Regions from separate parts of the Oceanobacillus sp. FSL K6-0118 genome, predicted to be linked through region 4. Evidence: riboswitches for the same ligand, from Rfam matches in the RefSeq annotation. Region 4 holds a riboswitch; each other region holds the start of a gene.
The links. A riboswitch is a leader RNA that binds a small molecule or an ion and turns the genes downstream of it on or off. The one in region 4 is predicted to bind S-adenosylmethionine.

Region 1: linked by a shared signal. The riboswitch ahead of MHI02_RS03915 (acyl-CoA dehydrogenase family protein) and the one ahead of MHI02_RS14085 (methionine ABC transporter ATP-binding protein) in region 4 are both predicted to bind S-adenosylmethionine.
Region 2: linked by a shared signal. The riboswitch ahead of MHI02_RS00040 (PLP-dependent aspartate aminotransferase family protein) and the one ahead of MHI02_RS14085 (methionine ABC transporter ATP-binding protein) in region 4 are both predicted to bind S-adenosylmethionine.
Region 3: linked by a shared signal. The riboswitch ahead of MHI02_RS16175 (ACT domain-containing protein) and the one ahead of MHI02_RS14085 (methionine ABC transporter ATP-binding protein) in region 4 are both predicted to bind S-adenosylmethionine.

The regions. Positions count from the first base shown of each region.
Region 1 is NZ_JBBOVR010000001.1:738,840-743,994, reverse strand. Features, by position in the region: gene MHI02_RS03935 (TFIIB-type zinc ribbon-containing protein) at 1-151, opposite strand, end outside; gene MHI02_RS03930 (PspA/IM30 family protein) at 171-833, opposite strand; gene MHI02_RS03925 (DMT family transporter) at 1,011-1,982, opposite strand; gene MHI02_RS03920 (LysR family transcriptional regulator) at 2,127-2,999, shown strand; SAM riboswitch class I at 3,164-3,270, shown strand; gene MHI02_RS03915 (acyl-CoA dehydrogenase family protein) at 3,560-4,744, shown strand; gene MHI02_RS03910 (hypothetical protein) at 4,972-5,142, opposite strand.
Region 2 is NZ_JBBOVR010000001.1:9,581-14,735, forward strand. Features, by position in the region: gene megL (methionine gamma-lyase) at 1-981, opposite strand, end outside; SAM riboswitch class I at 1,284-1,401, shown strand; gene MHI02_RS00040 (PLP-dependent aspartate aminotransferase family protein) at 1,523-3,208, shown strand; gene MHI02_RS00045 (SGNH/GDSL hydrolase family protein) at 3,486-4,424, shown strand; gene MHI02_RS00050 (YpmS family protein) at 4,430-5,062, shown strand; gene MHI02_RS00055 (hypothetical protein) at 5,097-5,155, opposite strand, start outside.
Region 3 is NZ_JBBOVR010000001.1:3,192,299-3,197,453, forward strand. Features, by position in the region: gene MHI02_RS16170 (transposase) at 135-1,397, shown strand; SAM riboswitch class I at 1,628-1,734, shown strand; gene MHI02_RS16175 (ACT domain-containing protein) at 1,829-2,377, shown strand; gene MHI02_RS16180 (hypothetical protein) at 2,546-2,707, opposite strand; partial or broken gene MHI02_RS16185 (Uma2 family endonuclease) at 2,807-3,103, opposite strand; gene MHI02_RS16190 (cysteine hydrolase family protein) at 3,494-4,150, opposite strand; gene MHI02_RS16195 (hypothetical protein) at 4,400-4,762, shown strand.
Region 4 is NZ_JBBOVR010000001.1:2,751,891-2,757,045, forward strand. Features, by position in the region: gene sufC (Fe-S cluster assembly ATPase SufC) at 1-324, opposite strand, end outside; gene MHI02_RS14070 (hypothetical protein) at 654-824, opposite strand; gene MHI02_RS14075 (MetQ/NlpA family ABC transporter substrate-binding protein) at 997-1,842, opposite strand; gene MHI02_RS14080 (methionine ABC transporter permease) at 2,013-2,669, opposite strand; gene MHI02_RS14085 (methionine ABC transporter ATP-binding protein) at 2,659-3,699, opposite strand; SAM riboswitch class I at 3,854-3,968, opposite strand; gene MHI02_RS14090 (thioredoxin family protein) at 4,174-4,497, opposite strand; gene MHI02_RS14095 (toprim domain-containing protein) at 4,529-4,894, opposite strand; gene gcvH (glycine cleavage system protein GcvH) at 5,024-5,155, opposite strand, start outside.

The sequences.
Region 1 (5,155 bases), 2.0 Mb from region 4:
CTTCCTCATCAGAAAATCTTGTTGTAATAAATTCTTCGGAAAAATCCTCTATCAAATCCGTTCGTCCACAACTCCCACAAGTTAGTTTTCCAGACTCACTATCAAAAGCCATATCATCGCCACAATCGGGACATTTATAATGAATTAACACGACTCTCCCCCCCTTTAAATTACTTTACTTTCTTTTTTAACTCTTCCATTTCTTTATCTATATCCATACCTTTATCATATTGTGACACAAGCCTATCCATGTCAGCATCTAGTCCATTTCTTAACTCTTCTAGTGCTTCCGCCTCGGCTAAAGCCCTATTCGCCTTTTCCTCCAGTTGATCAAACGTAGTTAAACGAACGTTTGATGGAGATAGACCAGTCTCATTCCTTTGTTTTTTACTCTTTGCCATTGCTAGCTTCCCAACAATCGCATCACGTTGATTGGAAAGTTCCGCTACATCCTCGGAAAGTTTATCCTGCGCCAGCTTCATTTGTTCTACTTTAATGGAAGCTAGTTCATATTGCTTTTCATATTCATGGTATTTTGGCTTTAAGCTCAGCTTTTCTTCTAAAAATTGACGTGCTTTGTCTTCATCCCCGGCTTTTAATGATTTAGCTGCAAAACGTTCCATTTTGTTCATTTCCGTTTGACATTCGTGAAGATTCCTTTTTGCCCGATTCATCAAAACAACTGCAGCATCAGTCTGTCCTTTGATTTCTCTTTCATCACGTTCCATTTCTCTTATATATGCATTTATTTCCTTTTCCGGATCTTTGAGATTTTCCATTTTTACATTTATATGACTTGCTAAAATCGTACGTATTCGTTTTAAGATGCTCATGATTGTTTCCACCTTTCACTGATTTAATAGTACCTATTTATACGGGAGATTGGAAGAAAAGTTTCAAATGAGAAAACTGTGTTTCTCAGAAGACTTGGGGTGGAAATAACAAAAAACGCTTCAGAGCAAAGTACATACTTTGTTCCAAAACGCTTTTTTGAAAAAGGAATTTGTTCATTAGTTAGATAAACTTTCCCGCAAATTAGTTTGAACGTGCCGATTTGATTTTTTCTTTTGTAACATCCTTATAAATATATTATTGGACACGAGGGAAACGATGATAAAGACCGTACCAAGAATATCGAACATCGTTATTTGATTACCTTGAAATGCCGAAATGATGAGTGTTGTAACGGGAACAAAGTTAATGAACAACAACGAATTTAATGGTGATAGTATACTCACACCAATGTTCCAGCCAACTAGCGCAATGACACCAGGGTATATAATCATAAACAATAAATGTGGGCTTGCTGATATCACAGCTTCCCCCGATGGAAAGGATATATACCCAGATAACGTCGCCATTACGACAATAAGAGTCGCTGTGACCGTTCCAAGTAAACAGCTTAACGTGGAGTATCGTAAAGCAGACCAACCGCTAAATTCCTTTCCACCCATCGTGTAAACGACCCAACCAATTACTGCAATGAAAATAATTATGGATGGGACAAAATCACTTGTTACACCAAGAAAGGATCGAATATCCCCTTTCGTAATTACTAATACTGCACCAATAAATGACAGTAGCACACATAATAAAGTGAATCGATGGGGACTCTTTCTAGAGAGCATCCAAACAATCACAATGGATATCATCGGCATCAATGATTCCATAATGGATGCTACCATTATACCTGATTCACCTAATAAATCCTCCCCCCAAAAGATAAAAAGATTATAAACCGTAAACGCCATTGTGCCAAAAAACCATAATGGAAGACCTTTTCCTTCCAATCGAAAAGCCTTTTTTCCTTCTTTCCACCATAGTATTGGTACCAAAATAATCGTAACAGATACATAACGAATGATTGTAAAATAGAAAGGATCCATATATTGGAAAGCTCCATGTGCTACAGGAAACATTGCACCCCATGAAACTGCAGAAATAAAACACAAAAAAGCCCCTAACAACACACTATTTTTCAATTCCCCTTTGCTCCCTTCAACTAAATGATCTACTCTCATATTCTATGATTTTTGTTATCTTGTAAAATGAATAATAATAATGATTTCCATCATTAATCGTGATATCATACAATTAAAATACGAAAATAGGAAAGGGGCAAAATAGTGGAGTTTAAGGACTTAGAGATTTTTCAGAAAGTAGCCGAAAAAGGAACGATTACAGCGGCAGCCAAAGAGTTCAGCTATGTGCAATCGAATATTACGTCGAGGATTCATAAACTTGAAACGGAATTGAATACCCCTTTATTTAACCGACATCGGCGTGGGATGAGTCTAACACCAGAAGGAAAAAAGTTATTGAATTATTGTAACCAAATTTTATTGTTAACGAATGAAATGAAGAAAGCCGTTCAAAGTAAAAAGGAGCCGTCTGGAAAATTAGAAATCGGTACCGTCGAAACCGTCATTCATTTACCACAAATTTTATCAAACTATATAAAGAAATATAAAAATGTTGATTTATCGGTAGTTACCGGAGTTACAGAAACATTAGAAGAAAAAGTGTTAAATCATAAATTGGACGGAGCTTTCGTGACAGAATCCGAATTTCACCCCGATCTTATATCACATGAAGTATTTCAAGAGGAGCTTGTTTTAATTTCAGATAATCGTACATCTACGTTAGAAGATTTAAAAGCAGAACCGTTCTTATGCTTTAGTGAAGGCTGTGGATACCGAGCACGCTTAGAAGCCTGGTATAGAGACCAAAACATTACTCCAAAAAAGGTAATGGAATTCGGTACATTAGAAACCATCCTTCGTAGCGTTGTCGTAGGACTTGGCGTTACATTTGTTCCAAGGTCAGCAACCACCCATTATGAAAAAAATGGGCTCATCCGATGTCATACCCTCCCAGATCAATATAGTAAGATTAAAACAGTCTTTATAAGAAGGGCTGATACCTTCTTAACTTCAACAATCAAAACATTTATCGAAACGATTGAAACAAATAAACAAGCACCAATAACACCTATATAGAAGACCTCCATCAGTGGGGTTTTCCTTCAGGCCCCACAGTTAGTCGCAACTTATAAATATCCCAAACTAACCACAAATAAGTATTGGATTAGGTGCACTTTTAAAAAAAACATTGACTTATCTACTATATATACTTACAATTATACCAAGTAAACATATCAGGATTCTTATCAAGAGAGGCGGAGGGACTGACCCTATGAAGTCTCAGCAACCAGCAAATTTTTGTATGGTGCTAATTTCAGAAGAATACTTAGTATTCTAGAGATGAGTAAATATAGGTCGCCCGGAATGATGTCCATTTCTGCCCTCCTCTCATCTTCTTGAGACGAGGGCTTTTCCTATTCAGCAGTAAACCATTTCATTATGAATCTTAAACACGGGATATCAGTACTCGTGTTTAGGATATCGGTAAACACCACGGAGATATCAGTACTCGTGTGTAAGATATCAGTAAACACCATGGAGATGTCAGCACTCGTGAGCAAAATATCAGGATACTTCACGCAGTATCAGCGCCCGCGTGCAAGATTTCAGGATACAATATATCGGAGGGAATATAATTGAAACTTACAGAACTTTATTCATTTGAAAAGAGAAAGAATCTTCTGCAACAAACAGTGGAGCCTTTTAAAGAACGTGCAAGCAAACATGACAATGAAGCAAGTTTTCCATTCGAAAATATAGAGGATTTAAAGAAAATTGCTTATCACACACTTACGATTCCAAAAGAATACGAGGGACCCGGAATCACTTTAACGGAAATGTTAAAATACCAAGAAACAATCGCTAAAGCTGATGGTTCAACAGCACTGGCTATTGGCTGGCATATGGGACTTACGAAACATAATGGGGAAAATAATAGCTGGGAGAAAGAAAAATATACAGATTTTGCGGAGGATGTTATTACTAATGGCGCACTAATTAACCATGCGATTACGGAACCTGCAACTGGAAGTCCTCAACGTGGAGGCAAACCAGAAACAATTGCCGTAAAAAATGCTTCTGGATGGAAGATTAATGGCAGAAAGACATTTACAACCTTAGCACCTGCACTACATTATTTTGTAGTTGCTGCTTCCATTGAAGGTTCAGATAAAATTGGCCATTTTCTCATCAAACGTGACATTACAGGAGTAACCATCGACGAAACATGGGATTCCATCGCCATGCGTGGAACTGGTAGTCATGATCTTATTTTAGAAAATGTTCAAGTGAATGATGATGACTTAGTAGAATACCGTGAAGACTCCAATAATCAACCTGCATCGTGGATATTACATATACCGGCATGTTATTTGGGGATTGCTAAAGCAGCACAGGAAGAAGCGGTGAAATTCGCCACTACCTACTCTCCGAACAGTATTAAAGGAACTATTTCAGAATTACCGAACGTGAAGCAAAAATTAGGCGAAATAGAGCTTTATCTGTTAGAAGCAGAGAATTTTCTATACAGTATATCAAGAAAATGGGACGAAAGTGGTCAAGCAGTTCGCCAAAAGATGGCAATAGATATTAACGCAGCCAAAGTATCTGTTGTGGATAAGGCAATAAAAATAGTTGATTTAGCCATGAGGGTAGTTGGTGCACGAGGTTTATCTAAGAAAAGCCCTCTACAACGTTATTATCGCGATGTTCGAGCCGGTCTACATAATCCCCCGATGGATGATATGATCATGATGCAGCTTGCAAAGAAATCTATCACGGACTTTCAATTGTTTAAGAACAAAGTTACCACATATATATAATTTTGATGAGGTGGTATTAGGATGACGCTATACCACCTTTTAATAACGATACACATTTCCACACCTTAAAATATACCAGCCTTTAGACGTTTTACCGATTTCCATATTTATTCTTCAACCTTCCTGACATAAATCAGAAATTCCCTTTGTAACTAGGACTGGACCTATCACCTCAGTACCATCAAAATCATCTTCTAGCCATAACTTCCCTCTCTCTATCTCATTTACTAAAAAGGAACTATTGATGATATCTTCGTATTGTAAATCTGAAAAATTTGTTGATGGATTAGCTGAGCATGCTTTCCAACTTTTGATAAATCTATTACTTCTTCAAAATAATCTTGATAATCATCCTTGCTGTAATTTTTTTCATTCATCCATTTTGAAATTTTTTTCATGACACGGACCGCT
Region 2 (5,155 bases), 2.7 Mb from region 4:
ATTAAGAAATTGTTGTGCATCTTTTTTGTTTCCCTTAATCTCAAAAGATACCATTCCCCCACCTTTTCTCATTTGTTTCTTCCCTATACTAAAGTCAGGATTTGTTGACTCATGTGGATAGAATACGTTATCCACTTTCGGGTGACTTTTGAGATGTTCCATGATCTTCTTCGCATTTTCGCAATGGCGGTCCATACGTAAAGGTAATGTCTTTAATCCACGAATTAAAAGCCAAGCATCAAACGGGGACATAACCCCACCAATGTCTTTTAAAGTAGTTAATGCAACCTTATCCACAAATTCCTTCTTCCCAACCACGAGTCCTGCTATCACATCTCCATGCCCGCCAATATATTTCGTTGCACTATGAATGACAACATCACAGCCTAAATCAAGTGGTTTCTGTAAATAAGGAGTGGAAAAGGTATTATCCACAACAACTGGAATATCAAATTCCTTGGCAACCTTGGAAACCATTTCTAAATCTACTAAACGCATCGTCGGGTTAATCGGAGTTTCAATATAAATGACCGCTGTTTCAGGTTTTACTTTGGAGCGGATTTCTTCTTCGGTGTCCATATTTGAAAAATCAACTTTCATGTTATACTTATCCTTCATCATGGTTAAAAGACCAAACGTACACCCATATAAACCTGAAGAGCATAAGATATGATCGTTTGCTTTTGATAAGGAGATTAGTACAGCCGAGACTGCTGCCATCCCTGAACTAAAAGCTAGTCCCCGCTCCCCATTTTCTAACGTAGCTATCTTTTTTTCCAAAATAGTTACAGTAGGATTTCCAAGTCTCGAATATATATACCCATCTTCTTTCCCCGAAAAACGCAACTCCCCTTGTTCTGCTGAATCAAATGTAAAAGTTGACGTCTGAAAAATGGGTGGTGCCAAACTTCCTAACATTTCTTTATCCTCATAACCATCGTGAATAATTGCTGTTTCTATATGTTTATATTTCTTTCCCATCCGTCCTTATCCCCCTTCCATTTCCATACTTATATATATGCATTTAGTTAAGTTTCATTGAATAGGTTTAAAAAAACTTAAGCCCCTGGAAATACAATAGTTAGAATACTAAATGTATAAAGAAGAACAACCATCTGTGGAGGTTTTCCTCCATCCCCTTAGTCGGATTTTTACGGACAGTTGATCTCCCACCTACCTTTTTTGTTCCCCCAGAAGCTTGAGGTAAGATAAAATTATTTATTTTTTTGAAATGTATTGACAAATAAAATCCCGACCATTATACTAAGCATTAATCAATAAATCTCTTATCAAGAGCGGTGGAGGGAATAGGCCCTTTGAAGCCCGGCAACCTGAAAGTTAGTAACTCTTACTTTTCTACGGTGCTAAATCCTACAGGTCACATGAACTGGAAGATAAGAGGAGGATCGGCTATTTGTATAAATAGAAGCCCTCTTCTTAGGAAGAGGGCTTTTTTTCATCCCCTCTGCCTCCAGATTTGGAATAGTAACATACCAATCAAACACTCAAGGAGGAATTATCTATGTCTAAATTCGATTTACAAAACCCTGAAACATTATTACTTCATGCAGGTCAAGAGGTTGATCCAACAACCGGCTCACGTGCGGTTCCAATTTATCAAACAACTTCTTATGTTTTCCGTGATACCGAGCATGCGCAAAATTTATTTGGTTTAGCAGAACCTGGTAATATTTACTCTCGAATCATGAATCCTACATTGGATGCGTTTGAACAACGAATAGCAGCTTTAGAAGATGGTGTTGGTGCCCTGTCGCTATCATCAGGAATGGCGGCCATAACATTTGCTATTTTGAATATTGCAGAAGCCGGAGATGAGATTGTGGCCGACAGCAACCTATATGGTGGTACATACAATCTTTTTGCTAATACTCTTCCAAAGTATGGCATCAACGTTAAATTTGTAGATGGAACAAACCCTGAAGCAGTAAGAGCTGCTATCAACGAAAAAACAAAGGCCGTTTTTGGTGAAATTATTACAAATCCAAGTTTACAAGTATTCGATGTAGAAACCATTGCGGACATTGCTCATGAGAATGGAATTCCGTTAATCATTGATAACACATTTGCAACTCCATACGTTACAAAACCAATCTCATGGGGGGCAGATATCGTTGTACATTCCGCCACAAAATGGATTGGTGGTCATGGTACTACCATTGGCGGTGTCGTTGTAGATGGTGGACGTTTTGATTGGGGGAATGGGAAATTCCCAGGGTTTACAGAACCTGATGAAAGCTATAATGGGTTAAAATATGCAGACCTTGGCCCAGCAGCATTTATTACAAAATTACGTGTCCAATTATTACGTGACATAGGCGCGTGTTTAAGTCCACAAAATGCTTTCCTATTTTTACAAGGATTGGAGACCTTACATTTACGCATTAAGCAACATACGAAAAATGCACAAGTAGTTGCCGAATACCTAAACAATCACCCAGCAGTCGAGTGGGTTAACTATCCTGGATTAGAAAATCACCCATCCCACGAAAAGGCGAAAAAATACCTGAAGGATAGTTTCGGTTCAATCATTACGTTCGGTATTAAAGGTGGACGTGAGGTAGGAAGAAAGCTTATTGACAATATTAAATTATTATCTCACGTTGCAAACGTTGGGGATGCGAAATCACTAATTATCCATCCAGCTTCTACTACTCACCAACAATTAAGTGCTGAAGACTTGAAGAAGAGCGGTACATCTGAAGAACTTGTTCGTCTATCTATTGGGCTTGAATCAACAGATGACATCTTAAAAGACCTAGACCAAGCTATTGTAAAAGCTACTGGTGAAGCTCCAGTTATTAAAGAAACAGAAGATGACGCAATTAAATGGTTACTCTCTTCCCCATTTGACCGTAATGGAGGAATTAGAAAGAAAGTAATTGCAACAACTGTTTCCAACAGTGAAGCGGCAACAAAGTTACAAAAACTCGGGTTTCAAATTGTTTCTATTAACAACTTAGCAGAAATTCCAAATGAAGTAGATGCTTTATGGGTTAAAAGTGCATCCCTATCTGCTTCTTCCATTGAAGATCTTGAGAATAAACAAGTAAAAATTCTTTGGATTGAAGATGAAGAATCCTTTGATTTCGTTGAAAAAGCAAATGGAATTACTGTAATTTCTGGCAAAAATCCATACGATGAACTAAATCGATTAAGGGGTAATATAAACGAAGCAGCTCTTGTGTAATTAGAAGGGAGCTTACAACACTAAAACTGAAAATCATACAAAAATAGCAGGGCAATTCGTACTTGAATTTGCTCTGCTATTTTAATTATTCTAATATATCTTATCTTGTAAAAAAAGACTTAAACTCTTTTTCTTCTTTCTTGTTTAAATCATATGTTATTGAATAAAATATAAGGGTATAGAAAATATAACATGTTATAATTAACATTCAAATTATTTTTGTGGTGAAACGACTCACACTACCATAAAATAAAGTAAACAACTTAGGTGTGATGACATGAAGCGTAAATATCTTATTATTATAGGAATTTTATTAGTTTTAGCAATCGTATTTATTTCTTATTTAAGTGAATTAAACCCACCTGTTAGCCAGCAAACCTTTAAAAGAGCAGAAGTAACAAACCAAGAGGAAGAACCCTCGAAAGCGGAAGAGCAGACGGAGCCATCTATAGAAAACAGGGATGTGGAAGAACATACACCTAATGAACATACTTCTCTTCAAGAGGAAAGGCCCCTTCCAGACAGGATATCTGAAGTACTAGAAACCACCTTAAACTTCTTCTTGTCTAATCATACACGAGTTGTCGCAATTGGGGACTCCTTAACGCAAGGTGTAGGCGATGAAACAAACCAAGGTGGATATGTTGGAATATTGGAACGAACGATTAATGAAAATAATGAAATAGCAAAATTTGAAAACTACGGAAAGCGCGGAAACCGCTCGAACCAATTGTTAGAACGGTTAAATGAAAGGGAAATCCGTTCTTCTATTAAAAGGGCTGACATTGTCCTCGTTACCATTGGGGCAAATGATATTATGCAAGTTGCAAAAGAGAATATTATGAATTTAAAACTTAACGATTTTATTGAGCAAAGAGGCCATTACGAACAGAACCTCAGAAAAATCGTAAATATAATAAGGAATTTAAATGGAAATGCTGAAATTTACCTTGTTGGTTTCTATAATCCATTTGAAAAGTATTTTCAAGACATTGATGAGTTAAACACTATTGCGGAAACTTATAATAGCACAACAGAAAGCATTGCCGAAATGAATGATCATGTAACGTTTGTCCCAACCAGCGATTTATTCCGGGACACAGATACGAGTTTATTTTCGGAAGATAACTTTCATCCCAATTATCAGGGGTATCGCAAAATTGCTGAACGGGTATTGGAATATATATCACATGACATTATGAGTGAAGAGAGTTGAAAACCATGAATACACAAGAAGGGACAAAAAACGAAAATAATAAGTGGAAAAAGCTATTTTACAGTTTATTAGGTTTCAATATCCTGGTCTTCATAGTTCTTCTTATTCTTATTTTTTGGCCTGTATCTGAATTGAATCCAAAGCCACATTCAGAAGACATAATAAATGAAAGTTCGGAGTTTGTAGTTCGAACAACAAAACAAAATCTAAATGAATTGATTAATGCCTACCTTGAACAGGTGCTTCATAATTCAAGACATCAATACCGTATTCTACTAGAAGACGATGTACAGTTAAGAGGAGAACTACCTGTTTTTAATACAACAGTTCCTCTTTCCGTTCATCTAGAACCATTTGTTCAAGAAAATGGTGACATCATATTGAAGCAGCGTTCCATTTCAATTGGCTTATTGGAATTACCCAATCGGAAAATAATGGAATATATGGGGAAATATTTAGATATGCCCGAGTGGGTTACCATTAATCCAAAGAATGAAGAAATATATGTTGCAGTAACAGATATGGATATCAAAAGTAATTTCAACGTGTCGGTAGAACGGATAGATTTAGAAGCAAATGATTTGGCATTCCGTATACAAATTCCATACAAAACGTTGGGAATAGATGCATTAGAATAGTTAGGCTTTTAGGCGAAAAAATAGCGAAGGGAATTCACCCCTTCGCTATTTTAATACGTTTTAACTTTTTAGATAAATAGAATGGTAGAAAAA
Region 3 (5,155 bases), 440 kb from region 4:
CGATGCCTATTTTAGTCTTTTTTAATCAAAATGTACGTAATTTATTGGAAATTAAAAAGAAAAAGCCTACCTAAATATGCTAAAATTTTATTTGGACAAAACAAAATATACAGCATAAAAAGGAGTCTTTTTCTATGACCAATTATAACACATTTAGCCAGGCAATTTACACTACTAAACGTTCCATTTATGATTTTTCTTCAAAATTGACAGAAGGAATGCAAAAACCCAATAAAAACTTTATCCTAGATATTTTATTTGGCATGGCAAAAAGCAAATCTGTTTTGCTTTCCAACATTGCACGCACTCTAGAAGAGCCCATCGATACGATACAAACCGTCAAGCGACTTTCCAATCGTATGGATGAGTTTCATGAAACAACCGAGCTGTTGGAGAACTATGAAGAACTAATAAAACCTTTCCTGCAAGAAGAAGATAATCTGATTCTGGTAGATAACTCTGAGATTGTGAAACCCACCGCCTGTAAAATGGAAGCTCTTGGGCAAGTGAGAGATGGTTCGACAGGGAAAATTGGCAATGGATACTGGACAACCAATATGATTGCCGTGGCTCCGAGGACAAAGCATCCGATTTCAGTTTATTCTCATTTATACTCATCTGCTGAAAAGGGATTTATCAGCGAGAATGATGAAACATACAAGGGCTTGGATTACGTAGATCAGCTTTTAGGCGAGAAGAAAGCAACCTTCGTCATGGACCGTGGGTATGACAATATAGAAGTCATGAAAAAAATCCTCAAGCAGGAGAATAACTTTATCATTCGGTTGAAGAAAAATCGAAATTTATTGTATCAGAATAAAAAGTTCTCCGTACATGATTTGGCAATCAGAAGAAAAGGGAAAATCAATTTTCGTTCTGAAATAAAGGGAACCGTCTATGATTTGAAAGTCTCTCATCTTACTGTAGAAATCCCCTCGCTTAAGGGAAAAAAGTTCACGATGATTGTTGTGTATGGATATGGCAAAGAGCCGATGGTGCTGCTTACAAATAAGCGAATCCAGAAAAAAGCAGAGGTAATTTCTGTTTTAAAAGCCTATATTACTAGATGGCGTATCGAAGAAATGTTTCGCGTGCAAAAGCAAGAATTTGAATTAGAGAATATTCGAGTTCGTACCTTGCCCAGACTGAAGAGAATGTTTTTACTCTTGTCCATCATGGTTACGTTTATGACACTGAAAATAGAAAAGCAAAATGGATTTTTTCATAGTGTGATTGAACGGGCAAAGGGCATAAAGGCAAAGGATCAAATTAAGATGTTTCTATATCGTTTTTCGGCGGGAATGGAAGCCATACTGAAAAAAGATGCTTATGGGATTCGACATTTTAAATACATAGAAAAGCCAAAAGATTCACGACAACTAACATTTCAACTTTAGACCAATTAATTGAATAGTCAGAATAGACATACTGCGTAGTATGTTTATTTGTATTGGAAAAAACTTGCTTCTTCATTGAAACTGCAAAAAGTTTTCCCTAAAGAATCTCAATATGACGAAAACATGTTCTTATAGGGGAAAAAAAGGTAAACTTAAAGATAATTAGGATTGACAGGGGAATACATTTATGATATATTTTCCAAAATAGCTAAATAACCAATATTTAATAACTCTTATCAAGAGTGGCGGAGGGACAGACCCTGTGAAGCCCGGCAACCTTCAAGTTTTTTCTTGAAAAGGTGCTAATTTCTGCAGATTAATTTCTGGAAGATAAGAGGAGGACAGAAAGATTTAAGACCTCTTCTTATTTATGTAGAAGAGGTCTTTTTGTGTTTTGGTATAAAAGTGAATGACTATAAGGGGCTGATACGATGGCGAATGAAAAACATAGTGAAAGTTCATTAGTTGCAAAAGCGTTAGTAGATGGAAATAAAAACGCATCCATAGCTGAAATTTCTAGTGACAATAATTTTTGCAGTATTTATGTCAGCAAGTATAGAATGAATAAAGAAGTTGGGTTTGAAAGAAAGTTGTTTCAGATGCTTGAGGATTTTCAACTTTATTACAGAAATATACCGTCTAGTGTCGATACTATTAACCTTATTTTACATGAAAATCAATTACATCAGGAGATAGAATGTGAACTGATTCAGAGGATTAGTTCGGAGCTTTCAGCAGATAAAGTGACTATTCAACGTAATCTTGCGCTAATTATGCTAATTGGAGGAGAGATGAATCATAATGTAGACAATATTACCAGAGCAGCGAATGTTCTTGCAAAAAAAGAAATTAATATTGAAATGATACATATGAGTCATGGCTCATCCAAGATAAGTTTAGTATTAGGTGTAAAGGCTCATGATGAACCAAAAGCTGTTGCGGCTCTTCATCGTGAATTTTTTGCTGGTGTTTCGGTTTGATCATATGTGTTAGATAATATAGGACATCTAATTAATCAGTGTTTTGACTATTAGATGGTCCTTTTCCTTTTTGTTATACTGTTGACTCTTATTTGAAACATTCTTTAACCTGTAAAAGGTTTGAATATTCATCTGTTCTTACAGGTATTGGAGATTATCATTTTAGTACTACTGTTCTCTCTTTTCAACAAATAACAAAATTAGTGTTGCCAATGGACCTAATACAAGAGAGAGCAAAAACCAGTTTAATCCCGTTCTATTCTTCCCTTGTGCAAGTGCAGCGTTTATCAAAGCAAGTGTACCCCATCCTACAAAATATTGGTTATCCATCATCTGTCCTCCTCATTAATCCCATTCATCTATGCAGGGGGCATCTCCTCTTATTGCCACCTTTGTACGCGTGACAGAAATTATGAAACGGTCCAAGGACTATACAAATATTTGATTTAGGTCTAATTTCAAACCTGTTAAAACATTAACGGAAATATTATCACCTTTTGTTAAGACTCCTTGAAATTTGTATTGTTTACCAATTAAAAGATGTATTTCTACAGATTTGTTAACCGGATCAACAATCCAACACTCTTTTACTCCTGCTTTTTCGTAAAGCTGATATTTCTTCCAACGGTCTAACTTAACAGATGAAGGTAAAAGTATTTCGATGATCATATCTGAGGCTCCATTACAACCCCTGTCGTCAAGCTTTTCTTGATCACTTACAACATATAAATCGGGTTGACTACATTATTTATATCATCGTCCTCTTTGTTATCCACTAATAATCGTACATCGAAAGGCGCAAAAAATACTTCGCATTCCTTTTCTTGGAGAAAGACTGAAAAAGCCGTAGATAATTCCCTGAGAACTTGTTGATGCCTACGTGAAGGGACAGGAACATATAAAAAGTTCCCCATCAATTAACCCAAACCTTTTACCTTCATCCTATGTTAGATAATCGGCATATGAATATTTCTCTTTTTCATTCGGAATGACCATTAAATCCTTCATTTCAGCTTATACTATCAACATATTATCATAACCGAAAACATTGAACATCTTCCTTTAGATCACTTTAATAATAACTGAACCTGTTACATACTGCTTTCCCTTGTTATTTTACAGCTTTGAAAATGTCTTTCTTAAATTTTCTGGATTGAATTTTAATTCATCTGGTTCATCCGTTTCCCAAACTTCATAATCCTCATCATTCAGCATTTTCCTAATTTGGTCTGTATCATAGATTTGTAGGTTGTATACCCTATTGGCCATCATTAAAATGGAAGCCATGTGAGCTCCTTCTGATGTTGATCCACAAATATCCTTCACTAAATTTACCTGATAATCACGATAATACGCATCCATTACCGTTGATAGCACACTGCAGTCGGTTAGAACACCACCAACGACTAGATGTTTAATATGAAGGTTTTTAAGCACCAGTTCTAAATTAGATTCATAAAACCCACTGTACCTATGTTTATCAATAATGATATCCCCTTGTTCCGGTTTAATTTCGTCGACAATTTCAATTGAACTAGACTTAGAATGGTAATAAATTGGTTCACCATTTTCGTTTAACGGTTCACCAGCCGCGAGTCCAACTGCATCCGCACGATTAATATGTCGCGTATAGATAATAGGTATCCCTTTTTCTCTACAGTCCTCACTAAGATCGGATGCGTTATCAAGAATTCCTTCCATATCCTCAATTTCTGAAGTTCCCTCTTCTTTTTGAAGATCCATTAATAAAAGTGCGGTTTTATTGAGATCCAAATGGCCTCCCCCTTACTTTTCTTCGTCATATATATTTATTGTACCGGATGGCACTATATAAATGGAAATATTCTGATATATAGGTTCAAAGGTTTCTATTTATTTCAAGTGCAATAACGATATTTTGACTGTAAATGAAACATTTTGATTTGAAATACGTATAAACATAGTAGGGTATGGTACTTTTTAATAAAGGAGAAGTGGAGTGTTTTATATTTAAATACTAGAAATCTAAAAGGAGTATTTGTTATGGTAAAAAGAGTTTCTATGGTTTTGTTAACTATGGTTTTAGCTATTGTTGCCTTATTTTTAGCTGCTAAAAATCCAACCGGTCCTAATACTGTTTCTTTCGATGAACCATTCATTCTGTGGATATCTTTAGGAATACTCGTAGTACTATTCTTACCACCTTTAATTTTATCATTTTTTAATAATCTTGCGGTAAAAATTATTTCTACTATTTATCAAGTCTTTATAGTTTTAACTTTCTTAGGACTTATTCCAGTAGGTTTTATGATTCCTAGTACTTCGATAATAGTTATCGGGGCTTTGGGTACTGTTAGTAGCATTTGTAGTATCATTGTCACTATTTTAGTAGAAATAAAAAATTGACTTTTATGTAAAGGAATCTTATGAAAGATATTTTAATTTCGACTTTGTCCATTATAATAATTATGTATGTCATTTTTAAATAAAAAATTTTAAAGGAACTTACATGGTTTCAGATTTTTAGCGTTGGGGCTTCCTATCTTGTTGCAGTCCTTTTTGCTTTCATTCTTATAAACTACGGAGGAAATTGGGTTTCTGGGTATTTTTCAAATATAATCTTTAAGTACATAATTTTTCTTATGATCGTTTGTATAGCAGTATATTTATGTGTAAACATTTTAAACAGGGTATTGGGGATAATTACTAATGGCATTCTTCCAAAAAACTAAGGAAAGGAATGTCAGATGTCAAAATTAAAAGGCAAAAGTCCGGTTCAATACCGAACTCTTGTCCATC
Region 4 (5,155 bases):
ATTAATTGCAGAACGTAAGAAATCAGAAGTAGTAACCCCAGTTATTTCACTAGGATATTGCATAGCTAAGAAAAGACCTGCACGTGCACGTTCGTCTACTTCCATTTCTAATACATCTTCTCCGTCAAGCGTGATACTACCTTCCGTTACTTCATAACTTGGGTGTCCCATGATTGCAGATGCAAGTGTTGACTTACCTGTACCATTCGGTCCCATGATTGCGTGGAATTCTCCACTTTTTATAGTAAGGTCTACACCTTTTAAAATCTCTTTTCCTTCAATTTCAACGTGTAGATTTTTGATTTCTAAAACTGATCCTGCCATAATTATACCTCCAAAGACTGATATTTTAACTATGTTGAAATGAATATTAATCCATTCTCAATCTATTCTCATTACAATCTTAAAGCATTTCCAATTAATTATCAACTTATTAACTAGTAGACTCTAGAATATAGGTTTTATAAGATAAAAGCAAAAAATATAACTTAAAATGCAGAATTGCTAAATTTGATCCAATATTTACTTAAAAAACTTGGACGATACCATAGTTGCACTTATGCAAATCATTACGTTGGGGCGAGTATTCGAGCCCAGACAGACAAAATTTATCAAAAAATGCTGGCACTAAGTAAGCACCAGCATTTTTTAATTTATTTATGAATTTGAGATGTAGCCTCTGCAACAATTTTTTTACTCAATGCGTAGTCTTGTTCACGACGTCTTTCAACTTTCATACGATTAGAGAGTTTTCTTTCATATTCAGAATAGTTCATCCCATGTGACTTTTCCATGGCTTTTTCCATTTCATGTGTATACTTCATGTATAACTTAATCATCCTTTCAAAAGGTATAAAATAATTTTAGCACTTGATGTTTTATCTTACAACATGAAATTCAATGGATATAGTTCGATTCATGAACGTATAACACTCTTCCATTCATATATGATTAAGTTATACAAAATTGCTTTATTATCCTGCCAAATACTAATGTTTATTTGTCATTTTGTCCTACTGGAACTACTGCACCATCATATTTTTCTAATATAAAGTTTTGAATCTCTTCTGAGTGAAGAACTTCCACTAATTTTTTAATTGCTTCATTATCTTTATCTTCAGCGCGAACAGCAACTACGTTCAAGTATGGTGAATTTTCATCTTCAATAAATATTGCATCTTCTAAAGGATTTAATCCTGCTTCAATGGCATAGTTCGTATTAATTGCTACTAAAGCATCTGCTTCTGATTCATACATTTCTGGTAAGAATGCTGCATCAACGTCAGGTGAAAATGTTAAATGATGAGGATTATCCACAATATCGTCTACCGTTGCTTCCGCTTTTTTAACATTCTTATCTAACGTAATTAAACCTTGTGCCTCGAACAATGCAAGGACACGACCATGGTCAGCAACAGAACGACTCATAATGACTTCTGCGCCATCAGGAATATCTTCTATACTTTTAATATTTTTAGAATAAACACCCATTGGCTCTACATGAATTCCATCAAAATAATCTAAATCATTTCCAGTGTCAGCAATTGTTTGCTCTAGATATGGAATGTGTTGGAAAAAGTTCGCATCTAATTTGCCATTTGCCAAATCATCATTTGGAAAAACATAATCTTGGTATTCTTCAATATTTAATGTAATACCTTCTTTTTCTAAGAGTGGTTTTGCCTCTTCTAAAATTTCAGCATGTGGGGTACTAGAAGCGCCAATGGTGATTTCCGCATCCTCTGTTGATTCATTTGCTGAATTCTCATCTGATGATCCACCACAAGCAGTTAACACGATGGTGAAAAGTAAGACTAGTAATGTACCTAATAATTTCTTCATATTTACTCTCTCCCCTTATTATTTTTTGCTTATAAAGAAGACTTCCATCAGTAGGGATTTTCCTACATCCCCACTGATGGTTAGTCGCTTTTATCGGATCTTAACGGGTAGTTGACTTCTTTGTTCCCCTTAAGCTTGAGGTGGGGGTCTTACTGCCCGTTTAAGCTTGTCTATCTTTTATCCATTTTATTAGTGATATAGTCTCCAATAAATTGGAAAATAAAAACGATAATTAAAATCAGAATCGTACATAGTAAAACAACATCAAATTGCCTTCTCTGGAATCCGTAAAAATATGCATAGTCCCCTAGTCCCCCGGCGCCGATAACACCTGCCATTGCGGTATACCCAATTAATGCTATGGCGGTTACGGTTAAACCAGAAACTAAAGCTGGTTTTGATTCAGGGATAAGCACTTTAAAAATAATCGTACTTGTTTTTGCCCCCATAGATTTTGCCGCTTCGATTACCCCTTTATCTACTTCACGAAAAGCAATTTCAGCTAATCTAGCATAAAAAGGTGCCGATCCGATGATCAGGGCCGGTAGAGCAGCTGTAGGTCCCCGAACCGTTCCTACAAGAAAATTCGTAAATGGGAAAAGTAATAGTATTAATATGATAAAAGGAATAGCTCTAAAGACATTGACAATACTCGCAACGATAACGTTAAAAGTTGTATTTTCCCAAATTGCATCTTTAGATGTTAAGTATAATAGTAAACCAAGGATAATACCTATAATAGCTGTACCAATAAGTGCGATAATAGTCATATAAAAGGTTTCATAAGTTGCAGTCCATATATCTTCCATCTTTATATTAGTCAGCATTACGTATAACCTCCACTTCTACTGAGGTTTCATGGTGAATGAATTCAATCGCATTACTAATATCTTTTTCATTACCTATAAATTGCGTAATTAATGTTCCAAATCCACCTGTTTGTGTCTGCGTAATTTTACCTTGCAAAATATTAATGTCAATTGGGAATTTCTTCGCTAATTGACTTATTAAAGTCTGATTTGTTGACTCTCCGATAAAACGCAAACGTAATAGAACACCGTCATGGTTTACATTATGTAACAGATTCTCAATATCTTCTGTTTCATCTTCAGAACCCGGCTCCATTAACTGAGCTACGAATTTTTTCGTCACAGGTTGTTTGGGATGAGAGAAAACATCAAGGACATCACCTTGCTCCACGATTTTCCCTTTTTCCATTACGGCAACCCTATTACAAATTTTACGAATCACATTCATTTCATGAGTAATCAAAATGACTGTGAGACCAAGCTTCTGGTTAATGTCGACTAATAAATCTAAAATAGCATTGGTTGTTTCTGGATCTAGTGCCGAAGTTGCCTCATCACAAAGCAATACTTTCGGATTGTTTGCTAATGCACGTGCTATCCCAACACGTTGCTTTTGACCTCCACTTAATTGAGAAGGGTATGCTTTTTCTCTACCAGATAACCCTACTAAGTCAATTAATTCTTGGACTATTTTTACTCTTTTTTCTTTGGAAACCCCTGCAATTTCAAGTGGAAAAGAGATATTATCTTCAACCGTACGGGACCATAACAAATTGAAGTGTTGGAAAATCATCCCAATTTCCTTTCGTGCGGAGCGCAACTCATTCTTTGTTAATGAGGTGATTTCTTGTTTATCAATAATAACATTTCCTTCAGTTGGTTCCTCCAGGCGGTTTAGTAGTCGTACGAATGTACTTTTTCCAGCACCACTGTAGCCTATGACACCAAAAATCTCACCATTCTCTATATCAAGGGTTAAATCATCTACCGCTGTTAATTTCTTATTGTCTGATGTATAAACCTTACGTAACCCTTTAATTGAAATCAAAACGAATCCTCCTTCATTCAGCTAGAATCTCTTTTAGTATACAACATCTAGCATTGGAAATACTTGCAATAATCGTGTGATACAAATGTATACTAAAATAAAAAACGCCTTTCTGAACATGAGAACAGAAAGACGCTTACTATGTCATTCCATTCTCTCATCTTTCAAAGCAATATGCTTTGCAGGAATTAGCACCTTTTTCAAACAACATTGTTTGAAGGTTGCCGCGGTTTCTTCAGGCCTTGTCCCTCCACCGCTCTTGATAAGAGATTGATAGCTTACTAGTATAATATTAAAACCATGATAGCACTATGCCCTTAGGTTTGTCAAATAACGAAGCAAAGTTACATATCCCCTTAGGAAACTTGGCATGTCGTCAAGCTTTTTAAGAGAATGCCTTAGTTAACTCAGACAGATAGGAGAGTATTTTCTGTCCTACCGATCAAAAATAAACCTGCTTTTGTCGATTTCACTTCAGTTATTTCCAAATAACTCTGGCTTATACTGAATTAAATAACGATAAATATTTCCTATAGACCTAAAAGCATAGATTTTTTCTTTTATTTGATTTTCTTCTTTAATAAGTAAACATGGAACACTTTCAATCTTGTTGTCATACATAAATTCTGGAAAATACGATGCATTCATTTCATAAAAAATGGTTTCTTTATGAACAGATTCGATTTTTTCTAACATCGTTCTTGCCACACTACATGTTCCGCAAAAAGGGGTGTAAATATATAATAGATATCTTTCTTCATTTAATGCTTGTTCTGTTATTTCTTGCAATGAAACCACCCTATACCGATTAAATTGAACGAATAATCATTTAAAATTCTTTTATTAAGAATAAAGGGTTAACTGAGAAATGTTTACCAACTAGTGTAGTTGCAAGGATATGTTCGGGTGTTGTTGCAACCTCCCTATATTCACTACTTACATAAATATGATCAGCATGTGGTAATTCACGCGCAAGCTGCTTTCTGAGTTTTATTCCTGAACGATCTTCGTCCACTAAAATAAAAACATCCCTATCATCTAATTGATACATTTCTAACATCTCGTCAAATCGCTCTACTCCTAGTGTACCGTTCGTACAGACAATCGTTACGTCGTCATTGATAACTTTTTCGATTTGACGTTTATCGGTCAACCCTTCTACAATGATTACTTTTTCCGAATCAGACGTTATCATCACACAGCACTCCCCATGTAAGCAAGTAAGATGCTCGTTATAAGTATCCTGTTTACATAAGTATATGATAAAATGGAGGATAACTATACGCTTTTTAGAATAAATGTACGTTAGCCATGTTTTTTTGTTTTAATTATCTATTAGTTCCTCGTACTCATTTGGCTTCAACATTGAATCTAATTCAGACTCACTTGATGGTTCTACTACAATCATCCATGCTTTTTCGAAAGGTGACTCATTCACAAATTCTGGATGATCTTC